2 regions of the Roseovarius sp. B08 genome follow, and region 2 is predicted to be linked to the other one. Evidence: riboswitches for the same ligand, from Rfam matches in the RefSeq annotation. Region 2 holds a riboswitch; the other holds the start of a gene.
What was found. Region 2 has a riboswitch for cobalamin ahead of ACSQ76_RS18055 (CbtB domain-containing protein). Riboswitches for the same ligand answer to the same signal wherever they lie in the genome.
Positions count from the first base shown of each region.

Region 1 (6,373 bases), 1.9 Mb from region 2:
GAACATGTCGATCGCCTTGCGCGCATCCAGAAGCGCCACATCCTGCGGCGTCGACACCACCAGCGCGCCGGTGGGCGCCGCCCTCTGGCACAGGGTCAGTTGCACGTCCCCCGTCCCCGGCGGCAGATCCACCAGCAGCACGTCCAGATCACCCCAGTCCACCTGGCTCATCATCTGTTGCAGCGCGCCCATGAGCATCGGTCCCCGCCAGACAACGGCGCGGTCCTCCTCGATCATCAGCCCGATGGACATCATCTTGACGCCATGCGCCTCCAGAGGTGTCAGGATCTTGCCGTCCGGGCTGCTGGCCCGCTCGGTCACGCCCATCATCCTTGGCAGGCTCGGCCCGTGAATATCGGCGTCGAGCAGGCCCACGCGCCGCCCCGCCCGCGCCAACGCCACCGCTAGGTTCGACGCCATGGTCGACTTGCCCACGCCCCCCTTGCCGGACGCCACCGCAAGAATCGACTTTACCCCGCCCGGCCGGATCGAGGCGCTGCCGCCTTCGGGATGCCGCCCGACCTTCAGCGTGGGCGCGGGGGCCTCGGCCGCCTCCGCCGTCAGCGCAACCTGAGCCGAACGCACCCCCTCGACGGAAAGCGCCGCGCGCTCGGCGGCGGCCCTCAGCGGCTCCATCTGGCGGGCCATTTCGGCACTCGGCGCCTCCAGCACGAATCGCACTTCGCCGTTTTCAATGCGCATCGCACGCACCATGTCACGGGATATGACATTGCCACCGTCCGGAAGTTCCAGCCGTTCCAGCTGCGTACGCACATTGTCGAGTATTTCTGTCATGCCCGGTCTCCATGCATTCTCGACACCGAAAGTGGCATTTTTGAACGCGGGCACAACCCCCGTCTCAAACCCGCACAAAAATCCATCAAACAGATGAAAATAAAAGTAAAAATTATACTATTCCTCTATGCGCTTCCTGCATAGCTGCATTGCAGCAAAATCCATTGTGCAGGCGCAGCATATCGCTATCTTTAACCCAACAGCGAACGAGACGGCCACCGCGCCAAACGCTCGCTAAAACAATCAGGTGCCGCTCCTCCCGTTTGGTACCTGTTCGGGATACCGCCTCTCCTCCCTTGTGCGGTCCCGGCAATACCCGGGCTCGATACGAGCCCTACTGAACGAACGGTCCCTTCCTCCTCCCTGGGACCCGACGTAAAGAACGGCGGCGCCTCTCCTCCTCCCTGGCGTCGCCGTTTTTTCTTTCCCCCAACACGATCCTCCACATCGCCGGTCGTTAACCGCCTTCGCCCCGGACAAGCCCTGCCTCGCCAAGCCGCAGAGCCAGCCGGTCTGGTGATGTCAGTGCACCATTCGGCCCGCCCGCCCGCGCCGCCAGCGGGTCATCGGCGCGGCCTGCCCCGCCTCTTCCAGCACATCCACGAACGCACGCGCCGCCGCGCTGCCGGCGTTTTGCACGGCCGGCTCGGACAAGGCCTCGTGCACCACCCGGGCTGTCACGGCACCCGGATAGGCAAATACCCATTCCAGAAACCCCAGCCGCGCAATTGCCTCGGCCTCGGCGCCCGTGGCACCGCTGCGTTCCAGTCCATCCATGATCGGTGTCAGGCTCATCTTTTCTGCTCTTCCTCCGGCCACACCCCGGGCCGGCATGGGGCGAAGGAAAGCCGTGCGAGGACCGGTCTTTCCCGGTCCACCGCCCGCACCGCCCCCCCGCGGTTCGACGTCATACCCAAAGGCTGGTTTCCGGGCTTGGCGGGGGTGCGGATACGCGCGCCTTCCCGGGGCGTCGCGCCCCAGTGGCCATCTGCGGTATCCCCCATCCTTACCGTTGCGGGGGCAGCGCCGGACTTGCACCGGCTTCCCAATTCTCCGCGACCTGCGCGGCACCTTCGGGAGTCTCAATGTGCCGCCAACCGAACGCTGACGCAACCCGCGATTGCGACCTTGAACGTCCCGGCGCCGACATCTGCCTCAGGCCAAAACGTCCGCCCACTCGGGATGTCTGCGAAACTGCGCCGCGGCAAAGGGACAAAGCGGCGTTATCTTCTTGCCCGCCGCACGGGCATCCTCCACCGCCCGTGTCACCAGCGCCACTCCCACCCCCTGGCCGCGATAGGCCTCCGGCACGCCGGTGTGGTCGATGATGATGGCGTTGCTCCCAAGCTTGGAATAGGTCAGTTCGGCCTCCGGTCCATCGTCGATCCGGGTCACGTAGCGCCCCTTGCTCTCTTCGTCTTCATGGTCGATCTGCATGTGTATCTCCTGTGGCTGAGCACAGGATGCCGCACCGCGGCACAAAGGTCCACGATGTTGCGCATCACAGCCCGACCTCCCCCCGAACGAAAAGCGGCGCCCGCAACGGGCGCCGCTCAAAGCCGGTCCTGTGAACGGATCACTCCGCCGCAAGCTGGTCCATCACCGCGTCGCTGGCCTCGAAATTCGTCGTGACGTTCTGCACGTCGTCATCGTCTTCCAGCGCGTCGATCAGCTTCATCAGCTTCTGCATGCCTTCCAGGTCGAGTTCGGTCGTGGTCGTCGGACGCCAGGCCAGCTTGGTCTCCTCGCTCTCGCCCAGCTCCGCCTCCAGCGCGGTCGAGACATCGTTCAGGTCCGTGTCCGCACACCAGATCACATGCCCGTCCTCGCCCGATTCCACGTCCTCGGCCCCGGCCTCGATCGCGGCCATCATCACCGTGTCGCCGTCACCCGCATCCGGAGGGTAGGTCACCTGCCCCTTGCGCTCGAACATGAACCCGACAGAGCCCGTCTCACCCAGGTTCCCGCCATGCTTGGTAAAGGTCGAACGCACCGTGCTGGCGGTCCGGTTGCGGTTGTCGGTCATCGCCTCGACGATCACCGCCACGCCGTTGGGCCCATAGCCCTCGTACCGGATTTCCTCGTAATCCTCGCCCTCGCCCGCGACCGATTTCTTGATCGCCCGGTCGATATTGTCGTTGGGCATCGACTGCGACTTGGCCTGCTTGACCGCCAGCCGCAAACGCGGGTTCTTGTCGGGGTCCGGATCGCCCATCTTGGCGGCGATCGTGATCTCTTTCGACAGCTTGGAAAAGAGCTTCGCCCGCTGGGCATCCTGACGGCCCTTGCGGTGCTGGATATTGGCCCATTTTGAGTGGCCGGCCATGACATGCCTCCGATGACATTCGTGAAGTTCACGCCTCTATAAATCAGGCGCAGGCCCCTGTGCAATCCCGCCAATCGCCTGTTGCGCGCCGACGTCTTGACGGTACGCTGTCCGGCACAAGGCGCGGCCCGCGCCGCCGCACAAGACAGGCAGCGCTCATGACCCAGGACCAGATCATCCTCTTCACCCTCTTCGGCGGCGTCTTCGCGCTCCTGCTCTGGGGGCGCTACCGCTATGATATCGTGGCCTTCGGGGCGCTGCTGATCGGCGTGGTGGTGGGGGTGGTGCCGGTCGACGCTGCCTTCTCCGGCTTCGGCCACCCAGCGACAATCATCGTGGCGCTGGTCCTGGTTGTCTCGGCGGGGCTGGTGCGCTCCGGCGCGGTCTTCCTCATCACCCGCACGCTGGTCGACAGCTCGCGCAGCCTTGGCGCGCACATCACCATAATGGGCGGCATCGGCGGCGTGCTCTCGGCCTTCATGAACAATGTCGCCGCCCTCGCTCTGCTGATGCCAGTCGACGTGCAGACCGCCCGCAAGGCGAAACGCTCTCCGGGTCTCAGCCTCATGCCCCTGTCGTTCGCCACCATCCTTGGCGGCATGGCCACGCTGATCGGCACACCACCGAACATCATCATCGCCGGCATCCGGGAGGACGCATTGGGTACACCTTTCTCGATGTTCGATTTCGCCCCGGTCGGCGCCGTCACCGCGCTTGCAGGTCTCGTCTTCGTCGCCGTCATTGGCTGGCGGCTCATACCGGCTCGCGACGACAGCGCCCTACACGCCGCCGAATTGGCCGATTACCTCGCCGAATTGACGATCCCCGAGGACAGCGCCCAGATCGGCAAACGCCTCGCCGAACTTCAGGAGGATGCCGACAGCAACGACGTCGCCCTTCTCGGCCTGGTCCGCGACGGCAAACGACGTTATGGCCGGGCACGCAACACCATCCTGCAGGCCGGCGACGCGCTGGTGATCGAGGCCACCCCCGACGCGCTCGACGAGTTTCGCTCCGCGCTCTCGCTCGCCTTTTCGGACTCCACGCGCGAGGACAAGCTCCGCGCTGCCGGTGAAGGGCTCGACATGATCGAGGTCGTGGTACCCCGCGACGCCCGCATCGCCGGTCGCACGGCACAGTCCGTGGGCCTCAACTGGCGTCAACGGTCGGTGCTGATGGGCATTTCCCGTCGCGGCCGCCAGATTCGCGATCAGGTCCGCAAGACCACGATCCAGCCGGGCGATATCCTGCTTCTGCTGGTGCCGCATGAAACCGGCTCGGACGTGACCGAGTGGCTTGGCTGCCTGCCGCTGGCCGAGCGGGGCCTGAAAGTCACGCAGGACCGCAAGACGTGGGCCGCCATCGGCCTCTTCGCCGCGGCCGTCGCCGCAGCCAGCTTCGGGCTCATCTACCTGCCCATCGCGCTGGGACTTGTTGTCATGGCCTACGTGCTGACCCGCATCGTGCCACCCTCGGAACTCTATACACATATCGAATGGCCGGTCGTGGTGCTGCTCGGCTCGATGATCCCCCTCGGTGCCGCGCTGGAAGAGGCCGGCGGCACCGCCCTTATCGCCGGCGCGCTCGTGGACCTGACCCAGGGGCTGCCCGCCTGGGCGATCCTGACCGTGCTGATGGTGGTCACGATGACCCTCTCGGACGTGCTCAACAACACCGCTACCACCATCGTCGCGGCGCCGGTGGGCATCCAGATGGCAAACGCGCTGGACGTTTCGCCCGACCCGTTCCTGATGGCTGTCGCGGTGGCGGCTTCCTCGGCCTTCCTCACGCCCATAGGGCACAAGAACAACACGCTGATCCTCGGCCCCGGCGGCTATGCCTTCGGCGATTACTGGCGCATGGGCCTGCCCTTGGAGATCATCGTGGTCGCCGTGTCCGTCCCGGCGATCCTGGTCTTCTGGCCGCTCTGAACGGTGCGCCTCAGCGGCAGTGCCGCGCGATCTCGCGCTCGCGCAGGCCGGTCTCGACCAGCAGGCACTTGTCCCGCGCAGCATAGTAATAGCCTTGCGCGTACCACATCACCGCATCGGGCTCGCTGCCGTCCGAGACCAGCCACGCACCGCGCAGGTACTTCACCGCATATTTCAAGTTTGTCTCGGGATTCAGCAGGTCGTTCGCCTGCCCCTGGAACCCCATGCCCCGCGCCGTGGCAGGCAGGATCTGCATCATTCCCCAGTAGGGTCCATTGCGGGCCTTGGGACGGTAGTCACTCTCGCGCTGCACCACCCGGTGCACCAGCGACCTCGGAACCTCGTAGTCATCGGCATACTGGTTGATCAAGGCCCGGATCTGCGGCGTCTCGTTGGGGTAAAGCGGTGGGTTGTGCCGCGTCGGCGGCTCCGGAGCCTCCTTTGCACTGCACCCCGCCACCATGCAAATCAGCATCAAGGTCATTATACGCCGCATCACGGTATCCCTCGTTGTTTCGAGGTTTTTTCCCCAAGCCGCCAATTCAGGCAAGCGTCTTGGCATCCGACGCGCGAAAATCCGCCCGAAACCGCGTTCGCCCCGCAAAATTTCGCGCCTTGCATCTTGACGCAGGGGAAGTCTCATCCGATCTTCGCCGCATCCGGGTGCGAGGCTCCGCCCGGCGGCTACAAGGCGCGGGGTCGCGCCAAGAGTGCTTTCCTCCCCTGGATATACAGACATGCGCATCATCATCGCAACGGCCCTCGCCGCGTTCGCGGCCCTTCCCGCCTTCGCCGACCAGACCCAAGGCAACGTGGTCTCCTTCGACCGCGACACCGGCGTTCTCGTCCTCTCCGACAAGACGGTGTGGTACATTCCCGGCGACATCGCTCTGCCCACCGACCTCGCCGCTGGCGACCGGCTTCAGTTCGACTACGACACCGCCGGCGAGGATGGCCTGACCAAGATCCACGCGGTCACACGCGTCGCCATGGCCGCGACGCAAGGCACGCGCGGCGGCAGCTGAGAGCTTGGCCGCGTTGCGATAGGCGGGCGGGGCCTTTCCGCCCCGTCACCTTACCGAGTGGCCGGAGGCGATCGTGCTGCAGGGCAAGTGCCGATCGCGGCAACCGAAGAACACGGCAAGACCCGTTTGGCGCGCCGCGCCAACGGTCCTGTCGACCGCCGCAACCTGCAGCCTGCGGGAGAAATCCTGCCGGCTTTCACATTCTCCAAAAATATTCGGAATTCTGACGCCACCTCACAGCGGCCAGATGAACGGGATCAGCGCACTGGCCAACAGACCCACGCTCAGGTTCAGCG
Region 1 is NZ_JBPRLW010000001.1:1,665,412-1,671,784, reverse strand. Features, by position in the region: gene ACSQ76_RS08490 (Mrp/NBP35 family ATP-binding protein) at 1-795, opposite strand, end outside; gene ACSQ76_RS08485 (hypothetical protein) at 1,318-1,590, opposite strand; cobalamin riboswitch at 1,697-1,885, opposite strand; gene ACSQ76_RS08480 (GNAT family N-acetyltransferase) at 1,951-2,232, opposite strand; gene ACSQ76_RS08475 (YebC/PmpR family DNA-binding transcriptional regulator) at 2,372-3,121, opposite strand; gene ACSQ76_RS08470 (SLC13 family permease) at 3,280-5,052, shown strand; gene ACSQ76_RS08465 (transglycosylase SLT domain-containing protein) at 5,063-5,548, opposite strand; gene ACSQ76_RS08460 (hypothetical protein) at 5,790-6,077, shown strand; partial or broken gene ACSQ76_RS08455 (SLC13 family permease) at 6,312-6,373, opposite strand, start outside.
Region 1: linked by a shared signal. The riboswitch ahead of ACSQ76_RS08485 (hypothetical protein) and the one ahead of ACSQ76_RS18055 (CbtB domain-containing protein) in region 2 are both predicted to bind cobalamin.

Region 2 (6,373 bases):
CCGCGCGGCACGTCCCTGACCCTGATCCTGGCCGGCATCGCGGTCTCTGCCCTGGCCGGGGCGCTGACCTCTCTGGTGCTCAACCTCTCGCCCAACCCCTTCGCCGCGAATGAAATCGTCTTCTGGATGATGGGCTCGCTCACCGACCGCTCGATGACACATGTCTGGCTCGCCCTGCCCTTCATGGCCGTGGGCTTTGCCCTTCTGGCCGGCCTGGGGCGTGGCCTCGACGCGATGACGCTGGGCGAGGACGCCGCGGCGGCCATGGGCATCCGCCTTGTCCGCCTGCGCCTGTTGCTGGTGCTCGGCACCGCCTGCGTCGTCGGCGCGGGCACGGCCGTCGCGGGCGCCATCGGCTTTGTCGGCCTCGTGGTCCCGCACCTCCTGCGCCCCCTGGTCGGGGCGCATCCCTCGCGCCTGCTCTGGGCCTCGGCGCTTGGCGGCGCGACCATGGTTCTGGCCGCCGACATCGCCGTGCGGGTCATCCTGCCCGCCCGCGACCTGAAGCTTGGCGTGCTGACCGCCCTTGTCGGCGCGCCCTTGTTCCTGCATCTCATCCTGAAGCTGCGAAAGGAACGGATATGACCCTTCTGTCCGTCGAGGGCCTCACCGTCGCCTTGCGCAACCGCGAGGTGCTGCGCGACGTCAGTTTCGAGATCGGGACAGGCGAGTTCGTCGGCCTCATCGGCCCCAATGGCGCGGGCAAGACCACCCTGATGCGGGCCGCGCTCGGCCTGCTGTCCTTCACCGGCTCCAGCAACCTCGCCACGCTGTCGGAGAACGCCCGCGCCAGGCAAGCCGCCTGGATGCCCCAGGCACGCGAGATCGCCTGGCCGGTGACCGTGGAAACCGTGGTGATGCTGGGCCGCACACCCTATCTCAATTCTATCCAGAACCCGGGCACCCAAGACCGCAAGGCCGTCGACGACGCACTCGACTGGATGGAGCTGACCGAGTTTCGCCACCGAGATGCCACGCAGCTTTCGGGCGGCGAACAGGCCCGCGTGCTGATCGCCCGGGCGCTGGCACAGGAAACTCCGCTGCTTGTCGCCGACGAGCCGATTGCCGGGCTGGATCCCGCCCACCAGATTTCCACCATGCAGACCTTCGCGGCGCTGGCACGGACCGGCAAATCCTCCCTGGTGTCGCTGCATGACCTCGGGCTTGCCGCCCGTCACTGCACCCGTCTGGTCATGCTGGGCAACAAGGGCCTCGTCGCGGACGGCAATCCCGCCGATGTCCTGACCGACCAACGCCTTGCCGACATTTTCGGCGTCACCGCATGGTTTCAGGACACCGACAGCGGCTTCGTGTTCCAACCGCTCGAGGTGCTGTGATGAACGGCGTCTCGCTCCATCGCCCCTGGCTGGACTTCGACCTCGGACAGGAGATGCAGGTGCTGAGCTGGGCCGTCCACAGGCCCGGCCTCGTTCAGGCGCGATGCATCGTCTGGCGCGAAGTGCGCGACGCGGACCTGACACCGGACCTTGAGGCCCATGATTGGCTGCAAGCCGAGCTTGCCGCGCGAAACGCCGAGGATGCCGTGGCCTTTCTGACCTCCCGCGATGTTCGCAGCTTCACCCACGCCGTCGCCACCGCCGGCGCGACAGAGGCGCAGGCCGTCGCGACCGTCGGTCTCAGCAATGCCGAGCGCGTGGGGCACAGGACCGCTCCCGAAGGCGAACACTGGGGCACCATCAACATAGCACTCCGTCTCAACCGCCGTCTTGCCGAAGCCGCCCTTATCGAGACCATGAGCATCGCGATTCAGGCGCGTACGGCTGCTGTGATGGGCGTGGACATGCCTCTCGCGCCGGGGCGCGCCACCGGGACCGGAACCGATTGCCTTGCCATCGCGGCACTGCCGGGGCGGGCACGCTATGCCGGCCTTCACACCGAAATCGGCGAAGCCACGGGCCGCGCCGTCTATTCCGCCGTTCTGGACGGCGCACGCCAATGGTTGGCCACAAGAGGAGAAATGTTCGATGCAACATCTTGAATCGGTACTGAAGGAAGGGCTGAACGACCCAAACGCGGGCTGGAACATGGGCTCTTTCGGCGCGATTGCAGAATTTCACCACGTGGTGGGCGATCCCCCGGCGTCCGAAGCATCGGCATTGCAGCAGGTCACATCGCGCGGCGGCATCCGTATCGACACGCTGGAGGGCGTCCGGCCCGTCGCCTACGAGACGCTCAGCCCCAAATCCCACCGCTGGACGCAGGCGGTCTCGCTCTGCCTGCCCGAAGACGTCGCTTCGATGAACCGGCGCGAGGTTCTGACCGAACTCGGCCCCGACACCGATGCGATCCGCGAGGAAGACCGAGAGGCGGTCATCTTCGACATGGGCCTCGCCCAGCCGCAGGTCGATTTCTGCATCCGCACAGCCGATCCCGCGTTGCTCGAGACTCTCCGCGCGAACGCCGGTCGCTCGCTATTCGAGCAGGACAACCCGGCAATGGGTGCGATCCTCAAGGCGCATCCGCATCGCGTGGCCCTCACCCGCCTGGGCCGGGTCGAGGTCTACCAGATGATCGGCGGACCGGACACAGGCGGCACCTCGCCCGAGGGGCCGCACACCCATGTGCTGCCCAAGCTGTTACGTGCCAACCGGACCCATTCCGCCAACACGCCCATTCCCGACGGCTGGGTACCCTGCTGCGGCTTTCACCCGAACAGTCCCGTCATGGGACGCCTCGGCGAGGACCAGGACTTTGACGAGACTTCATTCGCGGCCTTCCAGGCGCTGCTGTCCGATTGGGGCCCAACGGACTACGTCGACCAGAAACAGCGCGTGTGGACCGCGCTCCGCGAGGCACGTGAACCCGAAACCTGGGTCGAAGCCGACACCCGCGTGGCCCGGGCCGGTCTGCGCAACGCGATCCGCCAATGGCGCCGCCAGCACGGCGACAGCGCCCTGCTGAACGCTTGGGCGGTCGCTTTCGACCGCGGCGATGCGGATGCCGACCCGGAAAATCCGGGACACTGAAGGCTGGGATCTGTATGCATCGAAGCCTGTAAGCAATGCAAGACACCGGATGACCCCGCCGCCACCGTCCATTTCTGTCAGAACTGCGGCCCCTTGGACCTTGCGCCCCTGCACGAGGAACTGGCGGCCTCAGGCCTGTCAGACGCGGTGAGTATCGTCGAACGCGGGTGCATGAACGGCTGCGCCAGCCCGGTTTCAATGGCCATGCAGGGCCCGGGCCGGGCCACCTATTTCTTCAACGGGGTCGACCCGGTGAAGGACGCTGCGGATATCGTCGCAACCTTGCGCGCCTACCTCGCCGCCCCGGACGGTTGGATCGAGGACGCCCAGCCCTGCGGCAGGCTTCGGTTCTGTCTGGTGGGCCGCGTCCCCGCGCTCAGTTGCCAAGCGTGACGGTCTGCGCAACCGGAGCACCGTCCACGGCCAAAGGCCGATGGTCGTTGCTGTTCAACGCCACCTCCAGTTCCACCTCGCCTTCGGGCAGGGTGTCCAGATGCACCCAGGGACCATAGACCCGGGCCAGCTTGACGCCGTTGGCATAGACATGGGCATGTCCTTCGCCCGGAACATGGTCGCGGCTGGCATTTTCCGGCGAGAACCGAAAATTCTCGGTCATGATATGCAGGTTCCAGCCGGCAGACGGATCAGGCGTCACCTCGATCTCCAGCTTTGGCGCATCGGCGCCCGCCGGAACCGACAACATGTCGCCGTGGTCGTGCATGGCCGCCCCGGCGTGCTGCTCATGACCGCCATGATGGGCCGGGTCGCCATGATCATGACCGTCAAGGGCGACACCGTTCGCCGCGGCGACCGTAAACCCGATGCCCCCGCCGAAAACGAGGCCGATCAGAAGCATTGGAATGGAACGGTCCATTGGCGAATCCGACCTCAGGCTTGAAAAGAAAGCGGGCGCGCACGGCACGCGCCCGGGATATGATATGCCGGTGTCAGACGGTCTGCGCCTGGCCCGTCGCTTCGCTTTCGCGCGACCAGAAGAAACCCGCGAAAGCCCCCAGCATGACCCAGGCCGCCAATCCGATCCCAAGTGCGCGCGACGCGAACAGGGCGCCGATCTCGGTCGGAACGGGCCCGGTAAAGACCTCGGGCTCGGGCGCACCGATGACATGCGGCGCCAGCAACAGCACCACGGCGGCACCCCACCCGGCCCAGCTCCGGCTGAACGCGATCAGCCACATGGCGATCGCTGCCGTCAGCACGGTCGCAAACCACCATATCTGGCGTTCGTAGACATCCGCCGCGGCCACGCCCGGAACCTCCGGCGCGAGGGTAAAGCCCGGCGCCAGGTGCACCGCCACGAACCCGGCAACACCCCAGACCAGGCCCGTCCGCGCGTTGATCGCCGCACCACGGGTCTCGGCCAGCGACATCAGCGCCACCAGGATCATCGCGTAACCGGAATAGATCAGCATCGTGAAGATGATGCTCAAACCATCCCGCACGGCATCGAAGCCAGGCAGCTCCGGCGTGGCCGAAACGGTCGAGTCGGTGCCGAAATGCACCAGATCACCGCCTTCATAAAGCTCGGCATGAAGCAGGACCGGCTGCACGAAAAAGAGCTGCAACAGGGCGATAATCAACCCTGCGGCAGCGCCAGCGAACAGGGCGCTGGTCAGCAGACGCGTGAACATCGGTTCAGTGGCAGGGGAAGCCGGTGGCGTGACGCACGTCATGCGCCGCGTCGTGAAGCGTCCCGGCCTGCACATGGCCTGCCACGAAGATCACACCAAGGCCCAGCGCGGCAATCGCGAACGCCGAAACCAGCGCAGAGGCGGATGTCGTCTGTGTGGCTGTTGCAGTCTCTACATTCATAATTCTACCTCTTTGCCTTCACACCCGAAGGCCTTGTGGTTTCAGTCGCGATCAGCAGGTCTCCTGGCTTGCGGGTCTTCATCGTCTGGCTGGCCTTCCCGGATTGCTCCAGTGACGTATTCAGCCTGATTCGCCGCCTACAGTTGCGGGGACAGCCACGGAATTGCCGAATGTTTTCCGGCGCACCGCGTTCCCTGTTCTCCATCCCGTGCGGAAATGGAACCGATCATTCCCGTTAGTCTAGCAAGCATTGCGACCTGTCAACAATACAACGCATAACAATAAGCGAATCTCGAACCCAGCGACCGAACCGCAAGGCCAGGGTTCCCGCCGGCCCCGGGCACCCAATCTGCGTCATGCTTGCAAAGTCCCGCCCCACTCTGACATAGACATGACAACCGCCGCGCCGGAAGCCAAAGCAAAGCCGCTTGCCGACGCTTTTCACACGATATCGCCCTCCGAAAGGGTCGCCCGAAACTCGCCGCATCTATCGCAGAGGCCCCTCATGGCGGATCAACCCAGGCCAAGCCCGGCACGCATCTTTTCCTCGCAGGAAAGGCAGAGCCTCTATGACATCATCGCCGCGCGCCGCGACGTGCGGAACGAGTTCCTGCCCGACCCGATCGACGAGGACGCCCTGCGCCGGGTTCTCGAAGCGGCCCATGCCGCGCCGTCCGTCGGCTTCATGCAGCCGTGGAACTTCCTGCTGATCCGCGACCCCGAGCGCCGGGCCGAGGTGCAGCGCGTCTTCAGCCGCGCCAACGAGGAAGCCGCCGCCATGTTTTCTGACGACCGGCAGTCCACCTACCGGTCGCTGAAGCTGGAAGGAATCACCAAGGCGCCGCTCAATATCGTGGTCACGTGCGACCGCACTCGCGGCGGCAAGGTGGTCCTGGGCCGGACGCATAACCGCGACATGGACCTCTATTCGACCGTCTGCGCGGTGCAGAACCTCTGGCTCGCGGCCCGCGCCGAAGGGATCGGCGTCGGATGGGTCAGCATTTTCGATCACCGCGAAATCGCCGCCCTGCTCGGCATCCCCGAGCATGTCGAGCTGGTGGCCTATCTCTGCGTGGGGTATGTCGATCAGCTCTACGACCAGCCCGAACTGGCAGCCAAGGGGTGGCGGCAGCGGATTTCGCTCGATGACCTGATCATGCACGAGGGCTGGCAGGACTGACAGCCCGGCCAAAGGGCCGTCAAAGGCACGCCAGCGCCACCCAGATCGCGGTTTCCGAGACCAGTTGCACAGCCCCCAGAACGTCGCCGGTCTGCCCGCCGATCTTGCGCCACGCCAGCCAGCCGATGGTAAAAGTCACCAGCGCACAGCCCAGCAGCGCCCAGGGCGAAACCACCAGCGCCACGACTGCCACAACCGCCAGAACCCCGCGCGCGGCCTTGCTGCGCCCCGCCGCGCTGCGCCCCAGACCATCCGCGCGGGCCGGCGCCAGGCTCTCCTGCACCGCCACCATGGCTGCGCGGCTCAGCATGGCCGCGCCGACGAACGCCCAACAGCCGGGATCGGCGTCCGCCACCGACACCGCCCACAGGGCCGC
Region 2 is NZ_JBPRLW010000001.1:3,545,351-3,551,723, forward strand. Features, by position in the region: gene ACSQ76_RS18020 (FecCD family ABC transporter permease) at 1-585, shown strand, start outside; gene ACSQ76_RS18025 (ABC transporter ATP-binding protein) at 582-1,337, shown strand; gene ACSQ76_RS18030 (adenosylcobinamide amidohydrolase) at 1,337-1,999, shown strand; gene ACSQ76_RS18035 (DUF6925 family protein) at 1,986-2,987, shown strand; gene ACSQ76_RS18040 (DUF1636 family protein) at 3,006-3,380, shown strand; gene ACSQ76_RS18045 (hypothetical protein) at 3,364-3,861, opposite strand; gene ACSQ76_RS18050 (CbtA family protein) at 3,935-4,636, opposite strand; gene ACSQ76_RS18055 (CbtB domain-containing protein) at 4,641-4,817, opposite strand; cobalamin riboswitch at 4,854-5,059, opposite strand; gene bluB (5,6-dimethylbenzimidazole synthase) at 5,323-5,997, shown strand; gene ACSQ76_RS18065 (adenosylcobinamide-GDP ribazoletransferase) at 6,017-6,373, opposite strand, start outside.